Cupriavidus taiwanensis LMG 19424: one gene and its partners. The protein of the gene in region 1 interacts with the protein of each later gene in a pairwise test. Links are inferred from orthologs where the notes say so. Each region holds a gene or a part of one and is shown on either strand. Other genes may lie near its edges. The genes, in order: dnaE, RALTA_RS05190 and dnaQ.

What was found.
Region 2: the proteins of dnaE (region 1) and RALTA_RS05190 interact in binary tests that used the Escherichia coli proteins (3 or more experiments, as listed by UniProt). The link is inferred for Cupriavidus taiwanensis LMG 19424 from one-to-one orthologs.
Region 3: the proteins of dnaE (region 1) and dnaQ interact in binary tests that used the Escherichia coli proteins (3 or more experiments, as listed by UniProt). The link is inferred for Cupriavidus taiwanensis LMG 19424 from one-to-one orthologs.

What each region holds. Positions count from the first base shown.
Region 1 is NC_010528.1:838,338-849,042, reverse strand. The notes cover bases 4,258-8,297. They hold dnaE (DNA polymerase III subunit alpha), read right to left. Parts: upstream 7,971-8,297; coding sequence 4,458-7,970; downstream 4,258-4,457. Other genes in these bases: RALTA_RS03910 (sulfurtransferase), read left to right, coding at 8,179-8,297; RALTA_RS03920 (glycosyltransferase family 4 protein), read left to right, coding at 4,258-4,427. Also shown: lipid A export permease/ATP-binding protein MsbA, read right to left, coding at 1-1,368; RALTA_RS03930 (glycosyltransferase family 25 protein), read right to left, coding at 1,468-2,238; RALTA_RS03925 (glycosyltransferase family 2 protein), read left to right, coding at 2,546-3,310; more of RALTA_RS03920, read left to right, coding at 3,357-4,257; more of RALTA_RS03910, read left to right, coding at 8,298-9,027; RALTA_RS03905 (CoA pyrophosphatase), read right to left, coding at 9,112-9,792; rplS (50S ribosomal protein L19), read right to left, coding at 9,937-10,329; tRNA (guanosine(37)-N1)-methyltransferase TrmD, read right to left, coding at 10,404-10,705. UniProt on the Escherichia coli protein: DNA polymerase III is a complex, multichain enzyme responsible for most of the replicative synthesis in bacteria. This DNA polymerase also exhibits 3' to 5' exonuclease activity. The alpha chain is the DNA polymerase catalytic subunit.
Region 2 is NC_010528.1:1,109,827-1,119,270, forward strand. Bases 4,200-6,978 are described here. They hold RALTA_RS05190 (pyridoxal phosphate-dependent aminotransferase), read right to left. Parts: upstream 6,286-6,978; coding sequence 5,113-6,285; downstream 4,200-5,112. Other genes in these bases: RALTA_RS05180 (3-hydroxyacyl-CoA dehydrogenase), read right to left, coding at 4,200-4,205; RALTA_RS05185 (glutathione S-transferase), read left to right, coding at 4,393-5,034; RALTA_RS05195 (PIN domain-containing protein), read right to left, coding at 6,379-6,921; yaaA (peroxide stress protein YaaA), read left to right, coding at 6,971-6,978. Also shown: RALTA_RS05165 (phosphotransferase), read right to left, coding at 1-987; RALTA_RS05170 (histidine phosphatase family protein), read right to left, coding at 1,042-1,770; RALTA_RS05175 (oxepin-CoA hydrolase, alternative type), read right to left, coding at 1,865-2,644; more of RALTA_RS05180, read right to left, coding at 2,682-4,199; more of yaaA, read left to right, coding at 6,979-7,756; RALTA_RS05205 (M14 family metallopeptidase), read left to right, coding at 7,795-8,928; RALTA_RS05210 (BspC domain-containing protein), read right to left, coding at 9,021-9,444. UniProt on the Escherichia coli protein: Shows aminotransferase activity with methionine and histidine as substrates, and to a lesser extent also with phenylalanine.
Region 3 is NC_010528.1:2,120,285-2,129,821, reverse strand. What follows is about bases 4,433-7,304. They hold dnaQ (DNA polymerase III subunit epsilon), read right to left. Parts: upstream 6,303-7,304; coding sequence 5,562-6,302; downstream 4,433-5,561. Other genes in these bases: RALTA_RS09675 (class I SAM-dependent methyltransferase), read right to left, coding at 6,896-7,304; rnhA (ribonuclease HI), read right to left, coding at 6,360-6,797; RALTA_RS09695 (cysteine hydrolase family protein), read left to right, coding at 4,590-5,195. Outside these bases: RALTA_RS09715 (carbohydrate ABC transporter permease), read left to right, coding at 1-31; RALTA_RS09710 (DUF2160 domain-containing protein), read left to right, coding at 60-368; RALTA_RS09705 (ABC transporter substrate-binding protein), read left to right, coding at 476-2,215; RALTA_RS09700 (sensor domain-containing diguanylate cyclase), read right to left, coding at 2,321-4,321; more of RALTA_RS09675, read right to left, coding at 7,305-7,696; gloB (hydroxyacylglutathione hydrolase), read left to right, coding at 7,709-8,509; RALTA_RS09665 (transglycosylase SLT domain-containing protein), read left to right, coding at 8,651-9,537. UniProt on the Escherichia coli protein: DNA polymerase III is a complex, multichain enzyme responsible for most of the replicative synthesis in bacteria. The epsilon subunit contain the editing function and is a proofreading 3'-5' exonuclease.

The DNA of each region.
Region 1 (10,705 bases):
GCCCTTGACGGTTTCCGTCAGGTAGGCCGCCGCCAGCGCGCGCTCGACGCGGTCCATGTCGATCTCGCTGCCGGGCTGCGCGCCATAGGCCACATTGGCCGCGACCGTGTCGTTGAACAGCACCACGTCCTGGCTGACGAAAGCGATCTGGTTGCGCAGGTCCTTCAGCGCCAGCTCGGTCAGCGGCACGCCGTCGAGCAGGATGCGGCCGGAAGTCGGATCGAAGAAGCGCGGCACCAGGTTCACCAGCGTGGTCTTGCCGCTGCCCGACGGGCCCACCAGCGCCACCACTTCGCCGGGACTGACGCGCAGGTCGATGCCCTCCAGCGCGGCGCGCGGCGCCTCGCCATAGCGGAAGCCGACCTGCTCGAAGGCCAGTTCGCCGCGGGCGCGCGCGAGCGGCTTGCCGCCATCCTGCGGCTCGACCGGTTCGTCGATCAGCCGGAAGATCATCTCGGCGGCGGTGATGCCGCGCGTCAGCGGCTGGTTGATGTCGGTCAGGTGCTTGAGCGGCGAGATCAGCAGCAGCATCGCCATCACGAAGCCGGTAAAGCCGCCCACCGTGGTCTGGTTGGCCTGCGCCTGCACCATCGCGATGGTGATGATCACCGACAGCGCCAGCGCGGCCAGGAAGGCCGTGACCGGCTGGTTCAGCCCGCCCGCCACCGCCATGCGCATCGAGTAGTTCTTGAGCCGCTCGGCCACGGTGCGGAAGCGCTGCAATTCGTAGGACTCGCCGCCATGCAGCTTGACCACCTTGTAGCCGCCCACGGCCTCTTCGACGACATAGGCGGCATTGTTGGTATAGGTCTGGTGATCGCGGTTGAGCTTGCGCAGCCGGCGGTTGATCTTCGACATCAGGTAGCCGATCACCGGCAGGATCACCGCCACGATCAGCGTCAGGCGCCAGTTGGTGTAGAACAGGTAGATCAGCAACGCGACCACCGTCAGCGAATCCCGCACCAGGGTGATGAACACGCTGGTCAGGATCTGCAGCACCTGGTTGACCTCGAAGATCACCGCATTGATCAGCGACGCCGCGGTATTGCGGTGGTAGAACGATGCCGGCGCCTGCAGCAGGCGCTCGAACATCTGCAGCCGCATCTTCAGCAGCACGCGGTTCGAGATCAGGTTGAGCAGGTAGCCCGAGGCAAACTGCGCCACGCCCCGGATCAGCGCCACGCCGGTCAGGATCGCCGGCACATGCCACAGCGTGCCCGCATAGTCGCCGCCGAAACCCTTGTCGAGCAGGTCGTTGACGACCTTGGGGATCACCCCTTCGCTGGCGGCCACTACCGCCATGGCGAGGATGGCGCCGATAAAGATGCGCAACTCGGGGCGCAGGTAGGACCAGAGCCGGCTGGCCATGCTGGACGGCACGGCGGCACCTGGCGAAATGGGCGGTTTGGATGTGGTCACTGAGTTTTCTTCTGGGTGAAGGCGGCGTTGCTGCGGCAGGACACGGCGCTAGCCCGGCCGTTTCTGGCGCGCAACGCGCAAAAAGGGCCTGACGAAGACCTGGAACAGGAAACGCTGGTAGACATAGCGGCGCAGATAATAGCCGACGCTGCGGCGCGCCTTGTCGGTGGCGTCGAGGTCAGCGCGATGCGTTTCCAGCGACGAGGCCTCGGCCAGTTCGGTCAGGCCGATGCAATAGGGCACCACGGCGCGGACCGAGACCAGGCCGCGGCGCTCGAACGCGGACCAGTAGTCGGCGGCGCACCAGGTCGGCTGCAGCCCCGCGACCAGTCGCTCGGCCGCGGCACGGGTGACGACATAGCCATGCGCGCGCCACCATTCGCCATAGCGCCGCACCAGCTTGCGCTGGCCCAGCGGCTTGATGCCCCAGCGGGTGAATTTGTCGACATGCGACAGCAGCACCACGTCGGCACTGTCGGGATCCATCTTCGAGGCCAGGGCCTCCAGCACCGCCGGCACGTCGTCGCCCAGCAGCGCGTCGTCTTCCAGCACCAGGGCCAGGCTGGCGCCGTCTTCGAGCATCTTGCGGTAGACGCCCAGATGGCTCAGCGCGCAGCCGATCTCGCCGCGGCTCATCGGACGATAGCTGGCGCTGGCGGCCTGCGCGTCGTAGCGGCGCGCGACCTCGTCCTCTGCCAGGGCGCGCCCGTTCACGGCGGGGAACACCTGGAACGGCACCCCCAGGCGCGTCAGCTGGCCCGCGATGCGCTGGCGGCGCGCCTCGGCGGCTTCGAGGTTGATCACATAGGCGCCGATCATGCCGGCACCGCCCATGCGTCCTTGCCGCGCCGGCGCCAAAGGGAGATCGATGCGGCACACGCCACCAGGGATACAACGGTTTCCATCCCTGTGAATCGGGACCAATGTGCTCGTGTCATCAATTTGGCAACTGAGATTTCGCTTCGGCGGGCCCGGCGCACCCGGTGCGGACCGGCCAGGAAGCGCCAGGCGGCTGCTGGGCCACTGCGCCGGTGCGGTAGAATACGCGCTCTTCCATCAGCGCCCGGCTGGCGGCGACGCCGGCGGCCTGCCGGGCTGGCCCGGACGGGGCGCGCCCCTACGTTCCATGAAAGTCTCCGCCGTCATCATTACCAGGAATGAAGCTCACAATATCGGGCCATGCCTTGAAAGCGTGTCCTGGTGCGAAGAGGCGATTATAGTGGATTGGGCCAGCACGGACGACACGGTGGCGATCGCGCGTGCCGCGGGCGCCACCGTCATCCAGACCGAGGACTGGCCCGGCTTCGGCCCGCAGAAGAACCGCGCGGTCCAGGCTGCCAGCGGCGACTGGATCCTCAGCCTGGACGCCGACGAACGCGTCCCCCCCGCGCTGCGCGATGAAATCCTGAAGCACTTGCACCAAGCCGAGGCCCAGGCGCTGGCGCTGCCGCGCCTGTCCGCATTCTGCGGCACCTTCGTGCGCCATGCCGGCTGGTATCCCGACTACGTCACCCGGGTCTTCCGCAAGGGCCGCGGCCGCTTCACCGACGATCTCGTGCACGAACACCTGAAGGTCGACGACCCGGTCACGCGGCTGCGCGAGCCGCTGATCCACTACAGCTACCGTTCGCTGTCGGACGTATTGCGCAAGATCGACAGCTATTCCAGCGCGGGCGCGCAGCAGGCCTACGCCCGCGGCAAGCGCAGCTCGGTGGCGTCGGCGGCGGGCCACGGCCTGTGGGCGTTCGTGCGCACCTACCTGCTCAAGCGCGGCTTCCTCGACGGCAGCGCCGGCTTCGGCGTCGCGCTGATGAATGCGCAGGCCAGCTACTACAAGTACGCCAAGCTGGCGCAGTTGCACGCCGCCGCGGAAAACAAGGCCGCCGGCTGAAGCACGCAACCCGGCCGCGCCGCCCTACCCTCTACCTTCTCGATCAATGAAAGTTGGCATCTCCTGCAATCGCTTCGGCGCCGGCGGCGGCCTGGAGCGCTACGCGCTCGACATCAGCCGGGCCATGGCGAAGCGAGCCGATACCGAAGTCTCGGTCTACGCGCGCCGTTTCGACGCCGGCGTGGCGGCGTCGGCGGGTGTTGCCGCGCATCGGATCGTGGTGTCGTGGCTGCCCGGCAAGCTGCGCGACCGCTATTTCTCGTGGCGGCTGCAGGCGCACCGCGATGCCGGCGAAGTGCTGATCGGATGCAACCGCGTGCGCGGCTCCGATATCGCCATCTGCGGCGGCACGCATCGCGGCTACCTCGCCGCGCGCGGCACGCCGGCGCGGCGCTCGGACCAGTGGCAGATCGATCTCGAAAGCGCGCAGTATGCCGGCGCGCACCGCGTGGTGGCGCATTCCGCGCTGATGCGGCGCGAAGTGATCGAGCTGTACGGCATCGCGCCCGAGCGCGTCGAGCTGGTCTACCCGCCGGTCGACACGCAGCGCTTCACCCAGGTCGATGCCGCCGCGCGCGCGGCGCTGCGGCGCGAATTCGGCTTCGGCAACGACGAGATCGTGTTCCTGTTCCCGTCGTCGGGCCATGCGCGCAAGGGCTTCGACCTGCTGGCCGATTATTTCTCCCGCTCGGACCTGCCGATCACGCTCGCCGTGGCCGGCCGCCCGGTCGGGCGCACCATCCCGCGCGTGCGCGAACTGGGCTACAGCAGCCGCATCGACGCGCTCTACCGCGCCGCCGACTTCACCATCCTGGCGTCGGGCTATGAGCCGTTCGGGCTGGTTGGGGTGGAATCGGTGCTTTGCGGCACGCCGCTGGTCTTTGCCGACAATATCGCCTGCCTGGAAGTGATCCGGCCTCAAGCCGTGCACGCGTTCTCGCGCGAGCGCGGCGAGACCCTGGACCAGGCCATCCGCGCCGCGGTGGCGTCGGTGCGCGGCGGCCAGGCGCGGCTGTCGAACCCGCTGGCGCTGCTCGACTACGATCCGGATATCGAAGTCCACGTCGACACCCTGCTGCGGCTCGCTGCCGACGCGCGCGCCGCCCGGCACGCATGACGCAGCGCGCGACGGGAATGCAGGGGCCGCTTATTCGTAGACTGTGCTGACGGCATCCGCTGACAGCACCTGGCGCAGCGCGGTCAGCGCCTCGTCGGAAGGCACCACCTGCCACTCGGGGCCGAGCATGGCTTCGCAGCTGGCCGCCTTCGCCTCGTAGCGGATCCGCACCGGCAGCCCCTGCATGCCGCTGGCGCGCGCCAGGTGAGGCATCAGCAGCTCGCGCAGCATGCCGGTCGAGGAATTGCCGTTCATCGACAGCCGCACCGCGCTGGCAAAGCGCACCCGCGCGGCGACCAGGTCCATCACCGATTCGGCGGTAAAGCGAACCCCGCCCGTGAAGGTATCGTGGCGCGCATTGCCGGTGGCGATCAGCAGTTCGTCCTCGCGGAACATCTGCCGGTTGGCGTCGAAGACCTCGTTGAACACGGTCATCTCGACCAGGCCGGTGCCGTCGTCGAGCGTGACGATCAGCATCTTGCCGCGCTGGGTCATCTGCGTGCGCATGCCGCTGATCACGCCGGCAATGGTCTTGCCGCGCACGTCGCGGCCGAAGCCGCCGCCGTTGCCCTGCACTTCCTTTTCCAGCCCGGCCAGCGTGCCCTTGTTGAAGCGGCGCACCTCGTCGCGGTAGGCGTCGAACAGGTGGCCCGAGAAGTAGTAGCCGAGCGCCTGTTTTTCTTCCTGCAGCGTGCGCTTGGGGCTCCAGCGCGGCTCGTCGAGCAACTCAGGGCGATGCGCATCGCCGGCATCGCCCATCAGGTCGAACAGCGACACCTGGTTGGCCGACTCCGCCTTCTGCTCGGCGGCTTCCATCGCGATCGGCACCGACGCGAGCAGCTGCGCGCGGTTGTCGTTGAGGCTGTCGAAGGCGCCGGCGCGGATCAGCGCCTCGATGGTGCGGCGGTTGACCTGACGGCGGTCGACGCGCTCGCAGAAATCGAACAGGTCGGTGAACGGCCGCTCCTCGCGCGCGCGCAGGATGTCTTCGATCGCGCCCTGGCCGCTGCCCTTGATGCCGCCCAGGCCGTAGCGGATGGTCTTCGGGTCCGTCGGCGCGAAGCGGTACTCGCTGGCGTTGACGTCGGGCGGCAGCACCGCGATCTTGTTGAGCTTGCAGTCCTCGTAGAGGATCTTGACCTTGTCGGTGTCGTCCATGGCCAGCGACATGTTGGCTGCCATGAATTCGGCCGGATGGTGGGCCTTGAGCCAGGCGGTGTAGTACGCCAGCAGCGCATAAGCGGCCGCGTGCGACTTGTTGAAGCCGTAGCCCGCGAACTTTTCCATCAGGTCGAAGATGTCGTCGGCCTGCTGCGCGGACAGCCCGTTCTTGTCGGCGCCCTCGCGGAACATGACGCGGTGCTGCGCCATTTCCTCGGGCTTCTTCTTGCCCATCGCGCGGCGCAGCAGGTCGGCGCCGCCGAGCGAGTAGCCGCCGATGATCTGCGCCATCTGCATCACCTGCTCCTGGTAGACCATGATGCCGTAGGTCTCTTTCAGGACGGGTTCGACGCGCGGATCGGGATACTCCACCTTCTCGCGGCCGTGCTTGCGCGCGCAGAAGCTGGGGATCAGGTCCATCGGACCCGGGCGGTACAGCGCCACCAGCGCGATGATGTCCTCGAAGCGGTCAGGCTTGGCATCCTTCAGCATGCCCTGCATGCCGCGGCTTTCCAGCTGGAACACGGCGACCGTGTTGGCGGTCTTGAGGATGTCGAAGGCAGGGCCGTCGTCGAGCGGGATATGGCTGCAGTTCCAGTCGGCCTTGCTCGGGTCCAGGCGGCGGATATAGCGCTCGGCCCAGTCCAGGATGGTCAGCGTGGTCAGGCCCAGGAAGTCGAACTTGACCAGGCCGGCGGCCTCGACGTCGTCCTTGTCGTACTGGCTGACCACGCCGCTCATGCCGTCGTTCTGCCCGCCCTGCGTGTACAGCGGGCAGAAGTCGGTCAGCTTGCCGGGCGCGATCAGCACGCCGCCGGCATGCATGCCGACGTTACGCGTCATGCCCTCGACGCGCTGCGCCAGCTCCAGCAGCTGGCGCACTTCTTCCTCGTTGCGCTCGCGCTCGGTCAGCAGCGGCTCTTCTTTCTTCGCTTCCTCGATGGTGACCAGCTTGCCCGGCTTGAACGGGATCAGCTTGGCGATGCCGTCGACGAAGCCGTAGCCGAGGTCGAGCACGCGCCCCACGTCGCGCACCGCGGCCTTGGCGGCCATGGTGCCGAAGGTGGCGATCTGCGACACCGCATCCTTGCCGTACTTCTCCTTCACGTAGGTGATCACGCGATCGCGGCCGTGCTGGCAGAAGTCGATGTCGAAGTCGGGCATCGAGACCCGTTCCGGGTTCAGGAAACGCTCGAACAGCAGCGCGTACTTGAGCGGGTCGAGGTCGGTAATGCCCAGCGCATAGGCGACCAGCGAGCCCGCACCCGAGCCGCGCCCCGGGCCCACCGGCACGCCGTTGTTCTTGGCCCAGTTGATAAAGTCGGCCACGATCAGGAAGTAGCCGGGGAAGCCCATCTTGATGATGGTGCCGGTCTCGAACTCCAGCCGGGCGTAGTATTCGGGGCGCTTCGCTTCGCGCACCGCCTCGTCCGGGAACAGCACCGCGAGGCGCTTCTCCAGGCCTTCCTTGGCCATGAACACCAGGTAGTCGTCGAGCGACATGCCGTCCGGCGTCGGGAACAGGGGCAGGCGCGGCTTGCCCAGCTCCAGCGTCAGGTTGCAGCGGCGCGCGATCTCCACCGCGTTCTCGAGCGCCGAGGGGATGTCCGCGAACAGCGCGCACATCTCGTCCTGGGTCTTGAAGTACTGGTCGGTGGTGAAGCGCCGGGTGCGGCGCGGGTTGGCCAGCAGCTCGCCCTCGGCGATGCACACGCGGGCTTCATGCGCGGTGTAGTCGTCCGGCGTCATGAACTGCACCGGATGCGTCGCCACCACCGGCAACTGCAGCGACGCCGCCAGTTGCACCGCCTGCTGCACGTAGGCGTCGGTGCCGGCGTGGCCGGCACGCTGCAGCTCGATGTAGAAGCGCTGCGGAAACACCGCGGCCCAGTGCTGCGCGGCACGGCGCGCGCCGTCGGCATTGCCGTTGGCCAGCGCCATGCCGATGTCGCCGCCCATCGCGCCCGACAGCGCGATCAGGCCGGTGGCCAGCGGCAGGTCGTCCTCGCCCGGTTCCTGGAACCAGGCCGGGTCGATCTCGGCGCGGCCGCGATGCTGGTTGCCCAGCCACGCGCGCGACAGCAGCATGCACAGGTTCAGGTAGCCGCGCCGGTCCTGCACCAGCAGCAGCAGGCGCGCGGGCTTGTCGCGGTCCTCGGCGTTGGTCAGCCACACATCGGCGCCGACCACCGGCTTCACGCCCTTGCCGCGCGCTTCCTTGTAGTAGCGGATCAGGCCGAAGGCGTTGGCTAGGTCCGTCAGGGCGAGCGCGCCCATGCCATCGGCGGCGGCGGCCTTGACGGCATCATCGAGGCGGACAATGCCGTCCACGATGGAGTATTCGGAATGCAGGCGGAGGTGTACGAAGCGGGGTGCAGACATGGGCGACATTGTACCGGCTCGGCCCGCCCGCATGCCGCCAATGTTGCGTGCTACCGGAGCCGGCGCGCGGGGGCGCATAGCTGATTGGCGTGCTGGGGAATGGGCCACGCGCACGGTCCGCGCACGCTATAATTTCGCCTTTCCAATCAGGCAGTTATCGCAAGCTGTCGGCGCCCCTCGGGACGCCGCCGCGGCGGCGCAGTCTCCCATGCAGATCGTCAATATTTCCGCTTACAAGTTTGTCTCGCTGGACGACATCGAGACCCTGCGCCCGGCCATGCGCGAGCGCTGCGAGGCGGCGGGCCTGAAGGGCACGATCCTGCTCGCGCCGGAAGGCATCAACCTGTTCCTGGCCGGCCCGCGCGAAGCCATCGACGGCTTCATGGCGTGGCTGCATGCCGATGCGCGCTTTGCCGATATCGCCCCCAAGGAAAGCCTGTCGGAGAACCAGCCCTTCAAGCGCATGCTGGTGCGCGCCAAGAAGGAAATCATCACCATGAAGATGCCGCTGATCCGCCCGGAAGCGGGCCGCGCGCCGTCGGTGCGGCCGGCGGACCTGAAGCGCTGGCTGGACCAGGGGCACGACGACGAAGGCCGTCCGGTGGTGATGCTCGATACCCGCAATGATTTCGAAGTGGCGGTCGGCACGTTCGAGAACGCGGTCGAGTATGACATCGCCAAGTTCAGCGAATTTCCCGACGCTGTCGCCGCGCACAAGGCGGAACTGGACGGCAAGACCGTGGTGTCGTTCTGCACCGGCGGCATCCGCTGCGAAAAAGCCGCGATCCACATGCAGGAAGTCGGCATCGAGCGCGTCTACCAGCTCGAAGGCGGCATCCTGAAGTACTTCGAGGAAGTCGGCGGCAGCCACTATCGCGGCGACTGCTTCGTCTTCGACTACCGCACCGCGCTGAACCCCAGCCTCGAACCGGCCGGACCCAAGCAGTGCTTTGCCTGCCGCGCCGTGGTCACGCCCGAGCAGCAGCAAAGCCCGCACTATGTGGTCGGCAAGAGCTGTCCGCACTGCATTGGCGGCAAGGACCGGGCGGCGGCTTAAGCGGCAATGCAGCTCCGATAACGCATCACCTTCTACTGTCATTCCCGCGCAGGCGGGACAATGCGCGGATGCGCAGGTGGCGGCTCAGGCCGCCAGCAGGTGGTAGAGATTGCGCAGCATGCCGGCGGTCGCGCCCCAGATAAAGCGCTGGCCGCCGTTCTCGCGCGGATAGGGCATGGCGTAGAACATGCGTTCGCCGTCGACCCAGCGGAACAGGCGCCGCTCATGGTGCGACGGGTCCATCAGGAAGGCCAGCGGCACTTCGAACACATCGGCCACTTCCGAAGCATCGGGCCGCAGCGTGAAGCCATCGCGCACCAGGCCCACCACCGGGCTGACGTGGAAGCCGGTGCCGGTGATGTAATCCGGCAGCGCGCCCAGCACCTCGACATAGTCGCGGGCCAGCCCCACTTCTTCCTCTGTCTCGCGCAGCGCGGTGTCGATGCGGTTGACGTCCCACGACTCCTGCCGCCCGCCAGGAAAGCTGATCTGCCCGGCATGCGCGCTGAGGTTGGCGTTGCGCTGCGTCAGCAGCACCGTCAGGCCATCGCTGCGCTCGACCAGCGGCACCAGCACCGCGGCATCGCGCAGCCCGCGGCTGCGATCGTAGACCCGCGACTCGTCGGTCAGCTCGGGCGCCCATGCCGGCGGCGCCTGGAAGCGGTGCCGGATAAAGTCCACCTGCAGGCGCGGCGCGCTCAGCGCACCGTTGCGCAGGTCGGTATCGATGACGGGAAGGGATTCGGGATCGAAGGCGGGACGCATAACATCGCAAGTATGACAGAAGCGCGCCATCTGGCGCCGCAGCAAAGCGCGGCCGGTGGACCCGCGCGGCCATGCAAAAAGGGCACCCTGGGGTGCCCTTCCTGAGGAAACGCTGGCCGGGTCGCCCCGGCCGGCATGTCCGGCTTACTCCGCGGCCTTGGCAGCGGCGGCAGCCTTCGACACCAGCTTTTCCTTGATACGTGCGGACTTGCCCGAACGCTGGCGCAGATAGTACAGCTTGGCGCGACGCACGTCGCCGCGGCGCTTCACTTCGATGCCGGCGATCAGCGGCGAGTACAGCTGGAACGTACGCTCCACGCCTTCACCCGACGAGATCTTGCGCACGATGAAGGACGAGTTCAGGCCGCGGTTGCGCTTGGCAATCACGACGCCTTCGTAGGCCTGCACGCGCTTGCGGTTACCTTCCACCACGTTGACGCTGACGACGACGGTGTCGCCGGGCGCGAATGCGGGGATGGTCTTGTTCGCGGTCAGGCGCGCGATCTCTTCCTTCTCGATCTGTTCGATGAGGTTCATCGTTTTTTCTCCGTAACCATCATGCCGGCGTTGTATGCCCCAGGACTTCCCGGGCCCCGGCAGAGGATGGGGTTTTACCTGGCGGGAGTTTCCCCCCGCCCTGCCTTCGCCGCCCACTCCGACAGGAACTTCTCGTCGGCGCGGGTCAGCAAACCTTGTTCGCGGGCCGCCTCGATCAGGTCGGGACGCTTGCTCGCGGTATTGGCCAGCGCCTGCTGGCGCCGCCATTTTTCAATCTCGGCATGATGGCCACCGAGCAGGATGTCGGGGACCCGCACGCCTTCGTATTCTTCCGGCCGGGTGTAATGCGGGCAATCCAGCAGGCCATTGACGAAACTGTCCTGCACCGCCGACTGCGCGTCGCCCAGCACCCCGG
Region 2 (9,444 bases), 270 kb from region 1 along the record:
GGTGCCGTCGACCACGCGCTTCATGATGCCCTGGAGGATGCCGGCGATGCGGAACATGCTGAAGGCCAGGTAGAAGTTCCAGTCGCCGGTGATGGGGCGGCCGGTGCGCTGCTCGTACAGGCGGCGGTAGCTGGCTTCGTCGGGGATGCCGAGCGCGGCGAAGTCGAGGCCGGCGATGCCGCGGAACTGGCCCGGGGCGATATGCCAGCTCATGCAGTGGTAGCTGAAGTCGGCCATCGGGTGGCCCAGCGTCGACAGCTCCCAGTCCAGCACCGCCAGCACGCGCGGCTCGGTCGGATGGAACATCAGGTTGTCGAGCCGGTAGTCGCCATGCACGATCGAGGTCAGGTCGGCGTCTTCCTGCGGGATATGCTGCGGCAGCCAGTCCATCAGCGCGTCCATGGCCGGGATCGACTCGGTCTCGGACAGCTTGTACTGCTTGGTCCAGCGCTCGATCTGGCGCTGGAAGTAGTTGCCGGGCTTGCCGTAGTCGCCCAGGCCGATGGCGTTGTAGTCGACCGAATGCAGCGCGGCGATGACGCGGTTCATCTCGTCATAGATGGCGCTGCGCTCGGCAGGGCTCATGCCTGGCAGCGACTGGTCCCACAGCACGCGTCCGGCGACGAACTCCATGATGTAGAAGGCGCGCCCGATCACGGATTCGTCCTCGCACAGCGCATACATGCGCGCCACCGGCACATCGGTGCCGGCCAGCGCGGCCATCACGCGGTATTCGCGCTCGATCGCGTGCGCAGACGGCAGCAGCTTGCTCTTGGGGCCGGGCTTGGCGCGCATCACGTAGGTCTGGCCCGGCGTGACCAGCTTGAAGGTCGGATTGGACTGCCCGCCCTTGAACTGCTCCACGGTCAGCGGGCCGGCAAAGCCCTCCACGTGCTGGCGCATCCAGGCCTCCAGCGCGGCGGTGTCGAAGCGCTGCTGGTCGGCCACCGGGCGCGTGCCTTCGAAGTGCGATACGTTGCTCGTCATGCTGTCTCCGTTGGTTTTCTGTTCGGTTGCAATAAGGAATCGGGGCCGGGCGCGTCAGCCGGGCGGCTGGCGTCCGCGCAAATACTGGTGCAGCAGCACTTCCATGGTGGTATGGCGCGAGCCGCTGTGCACGGGCGTGGGGGGCGAGTAGTTGGTCATGCGCACCACCCAGTCGAGCGGGCCGTCGCCCATGTCGAGCACATTGATGCAGCCGGCGGTCTGCAGCAGCGAGCCGAAGAACACGCGCCGCCCGCAGGTGATCGCTTGCGACAGGATGGCGCGGTTGGTGCCGCCATGCAGCACCATCAGCACGGTATCCCAGTCGGGGTCGTCGCGCAGGCGCGCCAGCGCGGGCAGCACGCGGTCGAGGAAGGCACCGATGGTCTCGCCGTTGAGAAAGCGCTTGTCTTCGGGCACCTCGCCTTCGAAGGCGCCGACGAAGGCATCGCGCAGGTTCTCGCTGGCAATCGCGGCCAGGTCGCCGCCGCGGATTTCCTGCAGTTCCGGCCAGACTTCGGGGGCGATGCCGTCCATCTCAGGCAGCTCCGCCAGCACGCGTTGCGCGGTCTCCACGGTACGCGGCAGGCCGCTGACGATGACGCGGTCGAAGCGGACCTGCTCCGCGGCGAAGGCACGGCCGGCCGCGGTGGCCTGCATGCGGCCCGTCTCGTTCAGCGGCACCAGTTCGGGCAGGGCGGTGCGGCGGCCGGCGTCGTCGAAGTAAGACACGGCGCCATGCCGCATCAGGTAGATGCGGCGGCGCGAGGACGGCGGCAATTCCATGCGTGGTCTCCTTGCATTGTGCCGGCATGCCCGTCTGCCGCGGGCTGGCCGTGACGATCCGCGGGGCGAATCCCTTGTCAGGATCGCGGGCGGATCAGCGGTATTGCGGCTTGCGCTTCTCCAGGAAGGCGCTGATGCCTTCGCCGCCGTCGGGGTGGTGCAGCGCGGCGACGAAGCTGTCGCGCTCGGCCAGCAGATGCTCGGCGCGCGACGCGGTGGCGGCGTGGTTGATCAGCGCCTTGATGCGGCCGACCGCGTGCGGCGACTGCCGCGCCAGGCCCGAGGCCAGGCGCAGCGCTTCGTCCAGCGCCTGGCCCGGCCCGGTGACGCGGTTGACCAGCCCGAACTGCGCCAGCCGGGCGGCGTCGACCGGCTTGCCTTCCATCATCAGCTCGCTCGCCAGCGGGCGCGGCAGCGCGCGTGCGATTTCGTACGAGCCGCCGCCGTCGGGGGTCAGGCCCACCGAGACGTAGGCCATCACGAATTTGGCATCGCTGGCCGCCACCACGAAGTCGCACGCCAGCACCACCGAGAAGCCCGCGCCCGCGGCCGCGCCTTCCACCGCCGCGATGATCGGCTTGGGAAAGGCGTGCAGCGACTCGATCCAGCCGTTCAGCAGCGCGATGCTGGCGGCCTGCACTTCCGGCGGCTGGCTGCGGTTGCCCAGCAGCCGGTTCAGGTTGCCGCCGGCGCAGAAGATGCCGTCGGCACCGGTGATGATGACCGCGCGCAGCGAGTCATCCGACGCGGCCTGTTCCAGCGCCTGCTGCGACGCCGCGTAGATGTCCGGGTGCAGCGCGTTGCGCGCCTCGGGGTTCGAGATGGTCAGCACCAGCGTCGAATCGACGCGGCGGGAAAGCAGCTGTGCGGGCATGGGCGGGGGCTCGGTGTGGGGACGGACGACTGGCCGGTTACTGCTCTTCGGCCAGCAGCGACAGGCCCAGGCCGGCACGGCGCCACAGCCACGGGCTCGGGCGGTAGCGCATGTCGCCGGTCAGCGCTTCCATGTTGCGCAGCGTCTCCAGCACCAGCTGCGGGCCGACCGCGTCGCCGAGGGCCAGCGGGCCTTTCGGGTAGCCCAGGCCGAGGTTCACGGCCAGGTCGATGTCGCCCGGCGTGGCGATGCGCTGCTGCGCGATATCGCTGGCGATGTTGATGATGCAGCAGAGCACGCGCTGGGCAACGAAGCCGGCCGAGTCGCGGATCACCGTGACCGGCACGCCGTCGCTGGCAAACAGGCCGTGCGCGGCGTCGCGCGCGGCAGCGCTGGTCGCCGGCGTGGTCATCAGCGTGCGGCGCTTGGTGGCCTCGAACGGCAGCAGCGTGTCGATGGCGACGGTGCGGGCCGGGTCCAGGCCCTGCTGCAGGGCGCTGGTGGTGGCGTCCAGACCAAGCGGCGTGACGATGATCAGCGCGTCGGCCGAGGGCTGGTTGCCGCCTTCCGGGGTCACGCCCAGCGCGCCCAGCAGCTTGGTCACCATGGCATGGCCGCGCTCGCTGGCATGGCTGACCCACACGCTCGACGGGCGCGCGGCCGGCACAGCGGCGGCGGCCGGCACTTGCTTCTGGCCATCGGCGTAGGTGTAGAAGCCGGCGCCGGCCTTGCGCCCGATCAGCCCCCCGACCGCGCGGATCGCGGTGATCGGCGACGGGCGGTAGCGCGGCTCCTGGTAGAACTGGTTGTAGATCGATTCCATCACCGGGTGCGACACGTCCAGCCCGGTCAGGTCCATCAGTTCGAACGGGCCCATGCGGAAGCCCGCCTGCTCGCGCATGATGTTGTCGATGTCGGCGAATTCCGCCACGCCTTCCTGCGCGACCTTCAGGCCTTCGATATTCATGCCGCGGCCGGCATGGTTGACGATGAAGCCCGGCATGTCCTTGCAGCGCACCGGCGTATGGCCCATGCGGCGCGACAGCGCCATCAGCGCGTCGCCCACCGCCGGGTTGCCCGACAGGCCGTCGATGACCTCGACCACCTTCATCAGCGGCACCGGGTTGAAGAAGTGGTAGCCGGCGATGCGGCCGGGGTGCTTCGAACCCACGGCGATCGCCGTGATCGACAGCGACGAGGTGTTCGAGGCGATGATGGCGTCGTCGCGCAGGATCGCTTCCAGCCTGGCGATCAGGTCGCGCTTGACTTCGAGCTTCTCGACGATGGCTTCGAGCACCATGTCGCAGCCGGCCAGGTCTTCCAGCGCGCCGCACGGCCTGACGCGGGCCAGCGTGGCCTCGGCGTCGGCGGCGCTGATCTTGCCCTTGTCGGCGAGCTTGGCCAGCGTGTCCTGCAGGTACTTGCGAGCGGCTTCCACCGCCTGCGGGTTGGCGTCGTACAGGTTGACGGTCAGGCCGGCCTGGGCTGCGATCTGCGCGATGCCCCGACCCATGGCGCCGGTGCCGACGATACCCAGCGTATCGATGGTGAAAGTGCTCATCATTCGTCCCAAAAGTTGTGGTTAAATTAGCACGATCGTACGTTTTTTGCACCTTCCGCGACAGACCGGCAGGGCAGGCGGCGTGCGCTGATCGGCCAGCCGGTTCACTGCAGACGCCGGATGGTCCACAATCCCCCGTTCCACGCGATTCGATGCGGGAACCCATCCCATAACGGAGACAGACGACATGCTGAAGCTCTGCGGATTTGCCGCCAGCAACTACTACAACAAAGTGAAGCTGGCGCTGCTGGAAAAGAACGTGCCGTTCGAAGAGGTGCTGGCCTGGATCGGCGAGACCGACCCGGCGGCCACGCCCGCAGGCAAGGTGCCCTACATCATCACCGAATCCGGCCCGCTGTGCGAGTCCGAAGCCATCGCCGAATACGTGGAAGCGACCTACCCGCAGACGCCGCTGCTGCCGGCGGACCCGTACCAGGCGGCCAAGGTGCGCGAGATCATCGTGTTCCTGGAACTCTACCTGGAGCTGACCGCGCGCGAGCTGTACCCCGAGGCCTTCTTCGGCGGCAAGGTCAGCGACGGCGTCAAGGAGCGCCAGCACAAGCTGCTGACCCGCTATATCCCCGCCTTCGCCAGCCTGGCGAAGTTCTCGCCGTACATCGCCGGCGACCGCTTCACGCTGGCCGATTGCGCCGCGGCGGTGCACCTGCCGCTGGTGTCGTCGTGCACCAAGATCATCTATGGCACCGACATGCTGGCGGAGCTGCCGGTCAAGGACTACCTGAAGACGCTGTCGCAGCGCGAGTCGGTGCAGAAGGTCAACGCCGACCGCAAGGCGAATACGGAGCTGATGATGAGCCGGAGGAAGTAAGCTCAGGGGGCCAGCGTTGCGCGGTCCTCCGTCGGTGGTGGAGATACGCCCGCAATTTGCGGGCGTTTCCGCTTCTGCTTACAGCTTTCCCAACCGCTCCAGCGCCAGCGCCAGCGTCTCTTCCTTCTTCGCGAAGCAGAACCGCACCACGCCGGATTCACGCGGCTGCGAGTAGAAGGCCGAGACCGGAATCGCGGCCACGCCGATCTCGCGCGTCAGCCACATGGCGAAGTCGGCCTCGCTCAGGTCCGAGATCGCGGAATAATCAACGCACTGGAAATACGTGCCGTCCGAAGGCAGCAGCTTGAAGCGCGAGGCCGCCAGCCCGGCGCGGAAAAAATCGCGCTTGGCCTGGTAGAACGCCGACAGCTGCAGGTAGGGCGCGGCATCGGCCATATAGTCGGCCAGGCCATGCTGCACCGGCGTGTTGACCGTGAACACGTTGAACTGGTGCACCTTGCGGAACTCAGCCATCAGCGCGGCGGGCGCGGCCACGTAGCCGACCTTCCAGCCGGTCACGTGGTAGGTCTTGCCGAAGCTGGAGATGACGAAGCTGCGGCGCGCCAGCTCGGGGTGGCGCGACACCGATTCATGGCGCTGGCCGTCGTAGACCATATGCTCGTAGACCTCGTCCGACAGCAGCAGGATGTCGGTGCCCGCCAGGATCTGCGCCAGCTGGTCCATGTCCCCCGCGCGCCAGATCGTGCCGGTAGGGTTGTGCGGCGTGTTGATGAGGATCATGCGCGTGCGCGGCGTGATGGCGGCGGCGAGCTTGTCGAACGGCACGCGGAACGCGGGCGCTTCCAGCGCGACCGGCACCGCGGTAGCACCGGCCAGTTCGATCGCCGGCAGGTAGCTGTCGTAGCACGGCTCCAGCACGATGACCTCGTCGCCCGGATGCACCGCGCACAGGATCGCGGTCAGGATGCCCTGGGTGGCGCCCGCGGTGACCGTGATCTCGCTGTCCCAGCTGTACTGGTGGCCATACAGGCTGGCGATCTTGGCGGCGATGGCCTGGCGCAGGCGCGGCACGCCGGCCATCGGCGGGTACTGGTTATGGCCGGCGCGCATGGCAGCGGCCACGGCATCGACGATGCCCGGGTCGCATTCGAAGTCGGGGAAGCCCTGGCCCAGGTTGACCGCGTTCTTTTCGGCGGCGAGCGCCGACATCACGGTGAAGATGGTGGTGCCGACGCCGGGCAGGCGCGATGGCGGCGGCGTCAGTGGAGCAAGCGTGGTGTCTGCGGACATAGGGCAGGGTGTCGATGCGATGGAAACGGGAGGCGCTCGGGCGCCTGCGGCACGGCGGCGGCGCGAGCCGCCACATTCTAAAGCGGATCGGCCTTAAAGCGGATCGCCGGCCGGGCCCAGCGCGGCCAGCCAGGCGCCGAATGCCGGCGGTGTCATCACTTCCACGCCGCTGCTGCGGCGCAGGCGGCTGCGCAGCTTGAGCACGGCCTTGTCCTTCGACACCAGACAGGCGGCGCCGGCGAAATGGGCCAGTTCGACGAACTTCTGGTCGTCAGTGTCCTTGCAGCGCGGCAGGCGGATGGCGTCGCAGTCGGCCTGCAGCGGCGCGGCTTGCAGGGTGGCGAGACGGTCGACGGTGGCCAGCGCCGCGCCGATATCGACGTCGAAGCGTGCGAATTGCGGATAGGCCAGCACCCGACGCAGTTCCTCGCGGCAGTCGGCGCGGATCACCGGGGCGATGGTGCCGGCCTCCAGCGCGGCGCGGATCGGCTCGACGTGGGGGTCCTGGAAGACCAGCAGGTCCACCCAGATATTGGAGTCCAGCACCACGCGCGGCGCAGATGTGATGCCGGCGGGGCGGCCGGCGTCCCCGGCAGTGCCGGCGGGCAGGATGGTTGCGGTGGTGTCGAGGCGCATTCGCTACAATCTGGGCTTGTTTGTCCTTGGCTACTGCCGCGATTTTGCCATGCTCATCGTTTTGTCTCCCGCCAAGTCGCTGGACTACGAGACTCCCGCCCGCATCAAGACTCACACGCTGCCGCGCTTCATCGACCGTTCCGCCGCGCTGATCGAGCGCCTGCGCCGGCTGGCGCCGCAGGACGTGGGCGCGCTAATGGACATCTCGGACAAGCTGGCAGTGCTCAACGTGACGCGCTACGCCGACTGGTCGCCGACGTTCACCGCGGCCAACAGCAAGCAGGCGGTGCTGGCCTTCAACGGCGATGTCTACGACGGTCTCGACGCGAAATCGCTGTCGGCCGACGACCTCGGCTTTGCGCAAAAGCACCTGCGCATCCTGTCCGGCCTGTACGGGGTGCTGCGCCCGCTGGACTGGATGCAGCCCTACCGGCTCGAAATGGGCACGCGCCTGGACAACGCCGCCGGCAAGGACCTGTACGCGTTCTGGGGCGACGACGTCACGCAGATGCTCAACGCCGACATGGCCGCGCTCAAGCAGGAAGGCGCGCCGGTGCTGGTCAACCTGGCTTCGGAAGAATATTTCAAGGTGGTGCGGCCCAAGGTGCTGCAGGCGCGCATCGTCACGCCGGTGTTCGAGGACTGGAAGGGCGGCCGCTACAAGATCATTTCGTTCCATGCCAAGCGCGCGCGCGGCACCATGGCGCGCTACGCGGTGACGCACCGCGTGACCGACCCAGAGAAGCTCAAGCGCTTCGCCGAGGACGGCTATGCCTTCGACAAGGCGGCCTCGGACGCGATCCGCTGGGTATTCCGCCGCCGCCTGGAAGACTGACCACGCGTCCCGCAACCATCGCCACGAGCCCGCCAGCCATGCTGCATATCTCTTCGCATTTCGATTCCGGCGCCATCGAGGTCGAGGCGCTTGACCGCGCCGACGATATCCGCCTGCGCATCCGTGCCGATTCGCACGCCGACTTCCGCCAGTGGTTCCATTTCCGGCTGCAGGGCGCGGCCGGGCAGGCCTGCCGCCTGCACTTCCTGAACGCGGGCGATTGCACCTATCCGGACGGCTGGCGCGACTACCGCGCGGTGGCGTCGTACGACCGCGCCAACTGGTTCCGCGTGCCGACGCGTTTCGACGGCCAGGTGATGACCGTCGAGGTCACGCCCGAGCACGACAGCATCTGGTTCGCGTATTTCGAGCCGTATCCGGACGAGCGCCACCTGTCGCTGCTGGCAAGCTGCCAGCGTTCGCCGCTGGCGCGGCTGTCGCACCTGGGCAGCACCGTGGACGGACGCGACATGACGCGCGTCACTGTCGGCCAGCCGGGTCCGGGCAAGTCCAACATCTGGATGATCGCGCGCCAGCACCCGGGCGAGAGCATGGCCGAGTGGTTTGTCGAAGGCGTGCTGCAGCGGCTGACCGGCACCGGCATGTGGGCCGGCGACCCGGTCGCGCGCAAGCTGCTCGAGCGCGCGGTGTTCCATATCGTGCCGAACATGAACCCCGACGGCTCGGCGCGCGGCAACCTGCGCACCAACGCCGCGGGCGCCAACCTGAACCGCGAGTGGATGGCGCCGAGTGCCGATACCAGCCCCGAGGTCTATCACGTGCGCCGCGCGATCGAAGCCACCGGCTGCGACATGTTCTTCGATATCCACGGCGACGAGGGCCTGCCGTACAACTTCGTCGCCGGCAGCGAGATGCTGCCGGGTTTTACCGAAGCACGCCGGCGCGAGCAGCAGCGCTTTATCGAGGCCTTCAAGCGGGCCTCGCCTGACTTCCAGGACGTGCATGGCTACGCCGCCAGCAAGTACAACGCCGATGCGCTCAAGCTGGCGTCCAAATACATCGGCCACACCTTCGGCTGCCTGGCGCTGACGCTGGAGATGCCGTTCAAGGACAACGCTGATATGCCCGATCCCGCGGTGGGCTGGAACGGGGCGCGCAGCGCGCTGCTGGGAACGGCGATGCTGCAGGCGATCCTGGATTTTCTGGGCTGAGCGTTGGCTTGCTGACGGTCTTCTCCCCTCTCCCATTTATGGGATAGGGGCGACAACCAGCGCCCGCATGGGCGTGCGCTGCGTTGCTGCGTCTACTGCTTTTTCTTGCTCTTGCTGCTCGCCTTGGCCGACGTCGACTTGGCGGAGCTCGACTTCACGGACTTCGATGCCGACGCCTTGCCGGACTTCGACGCCGTGCTCTTGCCCTTGGCCCCTTTGCGGCTCTTGCTGGCCGACGTGCGCGTGGCGGTAGGCACCGCCGGCGCCGCGGCGGGCTCGCTGATGGTGGCGCCGCTGCTGTCCAGCAGTTCATAGGCCAGCATCATGCCGTCGTCATAGCCGCAGCGCACCTTCACCGGCTGCCAGTCGTCGCTGCCCTTGCGCTTGTGCGCGGTGGCGGCGAAGGTGACCACCGAACTGACCGGCACGGCCTGCTTGCCCGGCGAGAAGCGCCCGCTCCAGGGCTCGGTGGTGGCCTGTCCCGCGGCGAGCGCGCCGGTGGGAATCTTCAGCGCA
Region 3 (9,537 bases), 1.3 Mb from region 1 along the record:
CGCGAAGGGCTTCGCGATGGGCCGGGTTTAACGCAGGCCTTCGCAAGGAGACGGCGCCAATGCTGAGCTGGATGGTATGGACCACACCGGTGGCGGTGTTCTTTGGCTGCATCGTGGTGATGCTGATCGGCATGACGATCCTGGAAATCCGCTCGCCGTCGGTGCTGCGCAAGGGCTTCCTGCCGGTCGCCACCACCCGCGGCGACCGGCTCTTCATCGGCCTGATGTGCGCGGCGTGGATCAACCTGGCATGGGTCGGGCTTGGCGAGAAGGTTGCCGCATGGCTGGCGCTGCCGGAAGAGCCGTCGGTGTGGATCAGCTTCGCGGCATCGATGCTGGTGCTGGCGCTGATCCTGCGCAAGGGCTAGCGCCGCGCCGGCCGGGATCCACGCATGAACGGGAAACGCGGCTTGTCCCCACCCCGGGGCCGCCACCCAGACCATAACCGGGGCAGGGGATTCTTGAGGAGACACCGATGAAAGTGCAAGTGACGTTGGGGATGTCAGCCCTTGCCTGCGCGGCCGCGCTCGCTTGCGGCACCGCCTGGGCGGGTGAAGCGGAAGCGAAGAAGTGGATCGACAACGAATTCCAGCCCTCGTCGCTGTCCAAGGACAAGCAGGCTGCGGAGATGAAGTGGTTTATCGATGCCGCCGCCCGGCTCAAGGCCAAGGGCGTCACGCAGATCAATGTGGTGTCGGAGACCATCACCACGCACGAGTACGAATCCAAGACCCTGGCCAAGGCGTTCGAGGAAATCACCGGCATCAAGGTCAACCATGACCTGATCCAGGAAGGCGACGTGGTGGAGAAGCTGCAGACGTCGATGCAGTCCGGCAAGTCGATCTACGATGGCTGGATCTCCGACTCCGACCTGATCGGCACGCACTACCGCTATGGCTCGATCCTGCCGCTGACCGACTACATGAACGGCGCCGGCAAGGAGTGGACCAACCCCGGGCTCGATGTGAAGGACTTCATCGGCACCAAGTTCACCACCGCGCCCGATGGCAAGCTGTACCAGCTGCCCGACCAGCAGTTCGCCAACCTGTACTGGTTCCGCGCCGACTGGTTCGCGCGCAAGGACCTGCAGGACAAGTTCAGGGCCAAGTACGGCTATGACCTGGGGGTGCCGACCAACTGGTCCGCCTATGAGGACATCGCCAACTTCTTCACCAACGATGTGAAGGAAATCGACGGCAAGAAGGTCTACGGCCACATGGATTATGGCAAGAAAGACCCGTCGCTGGGATGGCGCTTCACCGACGCCTGGCTGTCGATGGCCGGCACCGCCGACAAGGGCCTGCCCAACGGCATGCCGGTGGACGAGTGGGGCATCCGCGTGGCCGAGGACAAGTGCACGCCGGTCGGCGCCTCGGTGGCGCGCGGCGGCGCCACCAACAGCCCGGCCGCGGTCTATGCGCTGACCAAGTACATCGACTGGATGAAGAAGTACGCCCCGCCGCAAGCGATGGGCATGACCTTCTCCGAGGCTGGCCCGGTGCCCGCGCAGGGGCAGGTGGCGCAGCAGATCTTCTGGTACACGGCCTTTACCGCCGACATGACCAAGAAGGGCCTGCCGGTCGTCAACGCCGACGGCTCGCCCAAGTGGCGCATGGCGCCGTCGCCGTATGGCCCCTACTGGAAACAGGGCATGCAGAACGGCTACCAGGATGTGGGCTCGTGGACCTTCTTCAAGAACACCGATCCCAACAAGCTGGCCGGCGCGTGGCTGTACGCGCAGTTCGTGACCTCGAAGACGGTCTCGCTGAAGAAGTCGCTGACCGGGCTGACCTTTATCCGCGACAGCGACATCCATCACGACTACCTGACCAAGAACGCGGCCAAGTATGGCGGCCTGGTCGAGTTCTATCGCAGCCCCGCGCGTGTGGCGTGGACCCCGACCGGCACCAACGTGCCGGATTATCCGAAGCTGGCGCAGCTGTGGTGGAAAAACGTGGCCACCGCGGTAACCGGCGAGAAGACGCCGCAAGCCGCGATGGACACGCTGGCCGAAGAGATGGACCAGGTCATGGCGCGCCTGCAGCGCGCCGGCATGAGCAACTGTGCGCCCAAGCTGAACGCGAAGGGCGATCCGGCCAAGTGGCTGTCGAACGACCATGCGCCGTGGAAGAAGCTCGCCAACGAGAAACCCACGGGCGAGACCATTCCGTACGACAAGCTGCTGCAGGCGTGGAAGGAAGGCAAGGTGCGCTGAGGTCTTCGAGACCGCGGCAATGAATGAAAGCCGCGGTTTCGCTCTTCTCTCCCGCTCGCGGGAGAGGAGAGTTCGCAACGGGCCATTGGGGGCCCGACGTCGGCGCTAGCCCGCTGGCGAGACCACGTTGGACGGCTCTGCCGCGTGCGCCGCCTGCGCGGCGTGGCGCGCCTTGCCATGCCGCTTGGCCTGATAGAGCGCCATGTCGGCGTGCAGGAACAGCTCGCTCACGGTCATGGCGTGTCGCGCCTCGTGGAGCGCCGAGCCGACGCTGGCCGATGCCGCCAGCGTATGGCCGTCGATCACGAAAGGTATGCGCGCGGCCTGCACGATGGTGTCGGCCACCGATGCCATCGCGTGGCGGTCCGCGATACCTTCCAGGATCACCGCGAATTCGTCGCCGCCGATGCGCGCGACGGCATCGCCCTTGCGCACGCAGGCACGCAGGCGCTGCGCGAATGTCACCAGCAGCTGGTCGCCGATGGGGTGGCCATAAGTGTCGTTGACCGCCTTGAAGTCGTCCAGGTCCACCAGCAGCAGCGCCAGCGGGCAGGCGCTGGCGCCGGCGCGTGCCATGGCTTCGGCCAGGCGCCGGTCGAAGCCCTTGCGGTTGAGCAGGCCGGTCAGGTAGTCCGAGACAGTCTGGGCTTCCAGGCTGCGCAGCTTTTCGCGCTCGTGCGTGACATTGCGACCGAACATGTGCAGGCCCACCACGGTGTCCTGGGCATCGTTCCACGCCGGCTGACAGGTGATTTCGATGCACTCGGTGCCGTCGGCGCTTTCGCGGGTAAAGGTCACGGCCTGGCCGGTGCCGGCTTGCTGCAGATAGGGCTGGCAGGCCAGGTATTCCTGCGTGCCCCACAGCTCGCGCAGCGACAGGCCCACGATCTGCTGCGCCGGCAAGCCGTACCGCCGTGCATAAGCCTCGTTGACGAAGACGTAGCGCTGCTGCGTGTCGATGAACGAAATAAAGTCCGGCACATGGTTGGCAATTGCTTCGATGCGCTTTTCGCTGGCGGCGGCACGGTCCTTGGCGGCCTGCAGCGCAGCCTCGCGCTCCGACAGCTGGGCTACGACGCCGGCGAAGGTTGCCGCCAGCTCGCCGATCTCGTCCGCGTGCCCGACCGGCAATTCCGCCAACGCTCCGGGGTTGCTGCCGAGCTGGCGCACCGCGCGATGCAGCCGCTGCAGCGGCGCCAGCAGCCGCCACATCACCAGCCACATCAGCCCGCCCGCGATCACCATGGTGATCGCCCCCATCACGAGCGTCCGCTGGCGTACGGTGATCAGCGGCGCATAGGCTTCGGCCGCCGGCAGGACCGCAACCACTTCCCAGCCGTTGGATGCCAGCAGGTAGCGTGCAACGATCGGCTGGGTCGGCGTCAGGACTTCCAGCAGGCTGGGCGCCTGCTCGGCGCCGCAGGCCTCGCCGATAGCACGCGCCGGCGTCAGCACGCGCGACAGGTCCGCATGCATCGCATAGCGGGGCTGGGTGCCGGCGGACACCAGGCAAAAGCTGCCGGTGGTGCCCACCCGGCTATGCGCCAGCTCGCGCAGGAAGTTGCTGTCCGCCAGGTTGAGCACGCCGCCGACCACGCCGCGCAATTCGCCGGCGGGCCCCCGCATGGGTACCGCCAGCACCACGCCCGGCGCGTTGGTCTGCTTGCCCTGGATCAGGTCCGACACCGCGAATGACTGGCCGTGCAGGACGTCGCGGAAATAGTCGCGGTCGTTCACGCGCAGGTGCACCCCATCCGGCACGGCGGTGCTGAAGGTCAGTTCGCCGTCGGGCGAGGCGAGGAAGACGGCATTGAAAGTGTCCGGGATATCCACCAGGGCCTCGGCCGCACGGCGCAAGTCGGCCGGCCTGGCGGCATGCATGGCGGAAAACTGGCGCGCCATCCGATGCAGCACGGCGGCGCGGCCCTGCAGCTTTTCATCGAGCTGCTCGCCGACCATCTCGACCAGCGTGTCCTGCTGGGACTGCAGCAGGTTCTTCAGGCTGTCATAGGCGTAATACTGGGCGTAGAGCGCGCGCAGCACGATGATCAGCGTCACCACCCCCGCCGTGGCTAGCGCCATCCGATACTTCAAAGAGTGCTGCATGATTAACTTCTTTCTTGTGCGCACTGACCCGTTTCCCGTTCGCGCTGGCCGCCCAGGGCTGGCGATGGTGTGTTGAGAAGGTTAGCAGAAGTCAAGGGGGATTTAGAAACTGTTTGCAACAAAGTCCGCGCTGGCGCTTGCGGGGGCCTTCACTCGGCCGGAGCTGCGCAGGCAAACGTTGCCGTCACCCGTTAGGATGCTGGCTGCCCGCACTTCCACGCGGGCCGATCCCCGCAGACAACCAGGTCCATCGCCCATGACGACACCCATGATCACGCCCACTACACTGCTCGACCTCGCCGGAGCCAGCCGCATTCCTTCGGCCTGGGATGCCTCTGTCCTGATCCTGATCGACCATCAGCGCGAGTACGTCGATGGTCGCCTGCCTCTGGCCGGCATGCCGGCCGCCGTGGCTGCCTGCGCGGACTTGCTGGCGCTGGCGCGCGCGCACGGCACGCCCGTGATCCATGTGGCGCACCATGGCCGGCCGGGCAGTCTGGCCTTCGATCCGACCGGCCCGTATGCGGCCTTTATCGAAGGGGTGGGGCCGGACGGTGGCGAAATCACGGTCACCAAAGGTTTGCCCAACAGCTTCGCCGGCACCACGCTGGCCGATGAGCTGTCGCGGCTTGGCCGCAAGGAGTTGATCGTCGCCGGCTTTCAGACTCATATGTGCGTCAGCGCCACGGTCCGGGCGGCGCTCGACCACGGCTTTCGCAGCACCGTCGTGGCCGCGGCCTGCGCCACGCGCGACCTGCCGGATCCGCTGGGCGGGCCGGCAGTGCCAGCGGCTGATCTGCATCGCAGCACGCTCGCCGCGCTGAACGACCGGTTTGCCACGGTTGTTGCCGACGCAGGTGCCTGGCGGTCCTGACCGCCAGGGCATCCGTATCGGCTGGCGTGCGGCTGGTCGCTGGCAAGGTAACCCCCGGCGGTGGCCGGGGCCTTGCGGTGCCGGTCGCACGCAGGTCCAGAAATAAGGCGAATCTTGCCCCGGGAGCGGAGTAGTTTCGCGAGTGCCGGGAGAGGGCGTGCCGAAATGAAAAAAGCCAGCGCGAGGCTGGCTTTCCTGAATCTGGTGGGTGGTACAGGGATTGAACCTGTGACCCCTGCCGTGTGAAGGCAGTGCTCTACCGCTGAGCTAACCACCCCTGTCTGCGTCGTCGTTGCCGTCGTGCAGCAGAGAAGTGAGATTATGCAGAGGTTCTTGTATCTTGTAAAGCCCTTTTTTGAATTTTTGTTACGCGGCCAGCGTTCCCGGGCCTTCCGCCGGCTCTTCCTGCCATACCGTCTTGCCGCCGCTGGCCTTGTCGAGACCCTTCAGCAGGGCAAGGTGGGCCTGCTGTTCCTCGTCCGTGGCGCGCAGTACGGGCAAGGTCAGCCTCGAAAGGTCGGCGGTGGTGACCACGCCGTCCTGGCCGCTGCCGCCGTCGAGCGTGTCAATCACCAGCGAATCCTGGCCGCGCGTCATGGCCAGGTAGACCTCGGCCAGCAATTCGGCGTCCAGCAGCGCGCCGTGCAGCTTGCGGTGGGCGTTGCTGATGCCAAGGCGTTCGCACAGGGCATCCAGCGAATTGCGCTTGCCCGGGAACATCTGGCGGGCTTCGCGCAGGGTATCGATCACGTTGCCGACATGCTGGCGAAACGGCGGCAGGCCCAGCAGCTGGAATTCCATGTCGAGGAAGCCCAGGTCGAACTGCGCGTTGTGGATGATCAGCTCGGCGTCCTGGACGAACTCGCGGATGTCGTGGACGACCTCGGCGAAGCGGGGCTTGTCGGCCAGGAACTCGACGGTGATGCCGTGAACGGCGATCGCGCCCTCATCGATATCGCGCTCCGGGTTGACGTAGAAGTGCAGGTGGCGCCCCGTCAGCCGGCGGTTCATCAGCTCGACGCAGCCGATTTCGATCAGGCGGTCGCCGGTGGCGGCATTCAGGCCGGTGGTTTCGGTATCGAGAACGATTTGTCGCATGGCGGGCATTCTAGCGGAGCGGGGCGGGCGTTCCGCGCTTGTTGTCAGCGGTGTTGCGAAACCCGGTCAGCGGCCGATCGATTCGACGCCGCGGTTGGCCAGCGCGTCGGCGCGCTCGTTGCCGGGGTGGCCGTTGTGGCCGCGTACCCAGTGCCAGGAGATCTGGTGCGCTTGCGCCAAGGTGTCCAGCGCCTGCCACAGGTCGGCATTCTTGACTGGCTTCTTGTCGGCGGTCTTCCAGCCGCGCGCCTTCCAGCCGGGCAGCCATTCGCTGATGCCCTTTTGCACGTACTGGGAGTCGGTATAGACGCGCACCACGCAGGGCCGCTTGAGCGCGCGCAGCGCTTCGATCACGGCGGTCATTTCCATGCGGTTGTTGGTGGTGTTCGGTTCGCCGCCGAACAGCTCTTTCTCGCTGGTGCCGGCGACGAGCACCGCGCCCCAGCCGCCGCGGCCGGGATTGCCCTTGCAGGCGCCGTCGGAGTAGATCGTGACTTCTTGCATGTGATTCCGTGGTGGCCACCCGCGGATCGGATGGCGCATTGAGAGCGGGTAGGGCGGATAAGGCGGATAAGGCGCCGGGCGCGCAAAGCCGGGTCGCGTCAGCGCTCCTTGCCTGGGGTCTTGCCATGCGTGCCGGTGGGGGTGGCCACGGGTGCGGACACCGGCGCCAGCGCCGGCTTGCTCTTCCAGGCCGGCCCGACCAGGCGGATATTGCGCACGCGCTTGATCGCCGAAATCATATAGACCGCGCCGAAGATCGGCCACCAGCGGTCGCCGGCCTTCTCCATGAAGGCGGTGCGCTGCAGCCAGCGGTCGGTGCGATACGGCGGGCAATAGCAGCCGAAGCGGCCGCGGATGATATCGAAGCCAAGCAGCTTGAGCCAGTCCTTGATGCGCACGAAGCCGATCTGCTGCGCGTCTGTCGGCAGGAACGGCGTGGCGCCGAGCCGGTTCATGCCCTGGCGCGCGCCCCACAGGCTCACCGGGTTGAAGCAGGTGACCACCACGCGGCCCTCGGGCATCAGCACCCGCGAGACTTCGCGCAGCACTTCATGCGGGTCTTCGGCAAACTCCAGGATGTGGGGCAGGGTGACCAGGTCGATGCTCTGGGTGTCGAACGGCAGTTCGTCGAAACGGCACAGCAGCTGGCGTGCATCCGGATGTGCGGCACGGGGCCCGTGCGGGCCGCTGGACGGGTCCAGCGCCAGCGCCGAGAACGGCATCCGGTTCTCGCGCAGGGTATCGATATAGGGCAGTCCCAGCTGGACCGCGTGATAGCCGAAGATGTCGGCCACGGTCCGGTCGTACTGCTGCGCCTCCCAGCGCAGCATGTACTCGCCGGGCGGCGAGGCCAGCCAGTCTTCCCAGCTTACAATCGGGTGATTGGGACGATTGGACATAGGAGCATGCGCATGTTGAAGGTTGAGCCGATCCCGGCGTTCCAGGATAACTATATCTGGGCCATCCACGACGGGCACTGCGCCGCCGTGGTCGATCCTGGCGAGGCCGCGCCGGTGGAGCGCTTCCTGGCGCAAAGCGGTCTGGCTCTGGGCGCTATTGTAATCACCCATCACCACGGCGATCACCAGGGCGGGGTGGCCGGGTTGCTGGCCGCGCATCCGCGTGCACCTTCGGGCGGTCCGCTGCCGGTGCTGGGGCCGGCGGGCGAGCGTATCGGCGGACGTACCCAGGCGCTGCGCGAGGGCGACGTGGCGACGCTCGAGGCGCCGGCTCTGACACTGCGCGTGCTGGACGTGCCCGGCCACACCGCCGGCCACATCGCTTATGTTGCGGACCTGGGCGAAGCCGGGCCCGCGCTGTTCTGCGGCGATACCCTGTTTGCCAGCGGCTGCGGGCGACTGTTCGAAGGCACGCCGGCGCAGATGCTGGCCTCGCTGGACAAGCTGGCGGCACTGCCCGGCGACACCCGCGTTTATTGCGCCCACGAATACACCCGCAGCAATGTTCGCTTCGCGCGCGCGGTCGAGCCCGGCAATGCCGCACTGGCGGCGTGGGAGGCGCGGGTCGAGGCACTGCGCGCCACGAACCAGCCGACGCTGCCGACCACCATCGCCCACGAGCGCCAGGTGAACCCGTTCCTGCGCTCGCGCGAGCCGGCGGTGCGTGCCGCGGTGTCGGCCCACGGCGGGACTGCCGCCGACGATGCTCAGAACTTCGGCGCGCTGCGCGGCTGGAAAGACAATTTCCGCTGACCCCCGGCCAGGCCGCCGGCCTTGCGCCGCAAGGCCTGGCGGCAGCCGGCCGGATAGCGGCTATATGGAAAATCTGATTGACGCGATACGCGGTTTTTTTTAGCATCACGCAACCTTTTAGCGCCACGATTTGAGAACTTAATGAAAATTGGTCGATTACTGGCGGTGGTCGCGTGCGCCGCGCTGCTTGCAGCGTGCGCCAGCACCCCCACGCCGCCTGAAGGCGCCGACGGTGCCGCGACCGCCCAGACTGCCAAGCGGGACCCGCTCAACACCCTCAGCGACAAGTCCGCGCTCTCTTCCACTTCCACCATCAATGTCGACCAGGGCGGCCTGGACTGGCTGCGCGGCCCGTCCAACGACATCTGGGACCGCATCCGTCGCGGCTTCGCCATGACGGACCTGGAGGGCACGCTGGTCGACGACCGCACCCAGTGGTATGCGCAGCGGCCGGAGTACATGGAACGGATGGTCGGGCGCTCGAGCCGCTACCTCTATCACATCGTCGAGGAGCTGGAACAGCGCAAGATGCCGACCGAGCTGGCGCTGCTGCCCTTTGTCGAGAGCGCGTTCAATCCGCAGGCGCAGTCCACCGCCAAGGCGGCCGGGATGTGGCAGTTCATCCCCAGCACGGGCAAGTCCTACAACCTGAAGCAGAACATGTTCCGCGACGAGCGCCGCGACGTGCTGGCCTCGACCGACGCCGCGCTCGACTACCTGGCGCGGCTCTACGACATGTTCGGCGACTGGCACCTGGCACTGGCCGCGTACAACTGGGGCGAGGGCGCCGTGTCGCGGGCGATCGCGCGCAACCAGGCGCGCGGGCTGCCGACCGACTATGCCAGCCTGCCGATGCCCAACGAGACGCGCTATTACGTGCCGAAGCTGCAGGCGGTCAAGAACATCATCGCCAACCCGGCTGCGTACGGCGTCAAGCTGCCCGAGATCCCGGACCACCCGTACTTCGTCACGGTGACCACCTCGCGCGACATCGACGTGAACCTTGCGGCCAAGCTGGCGGACATGTC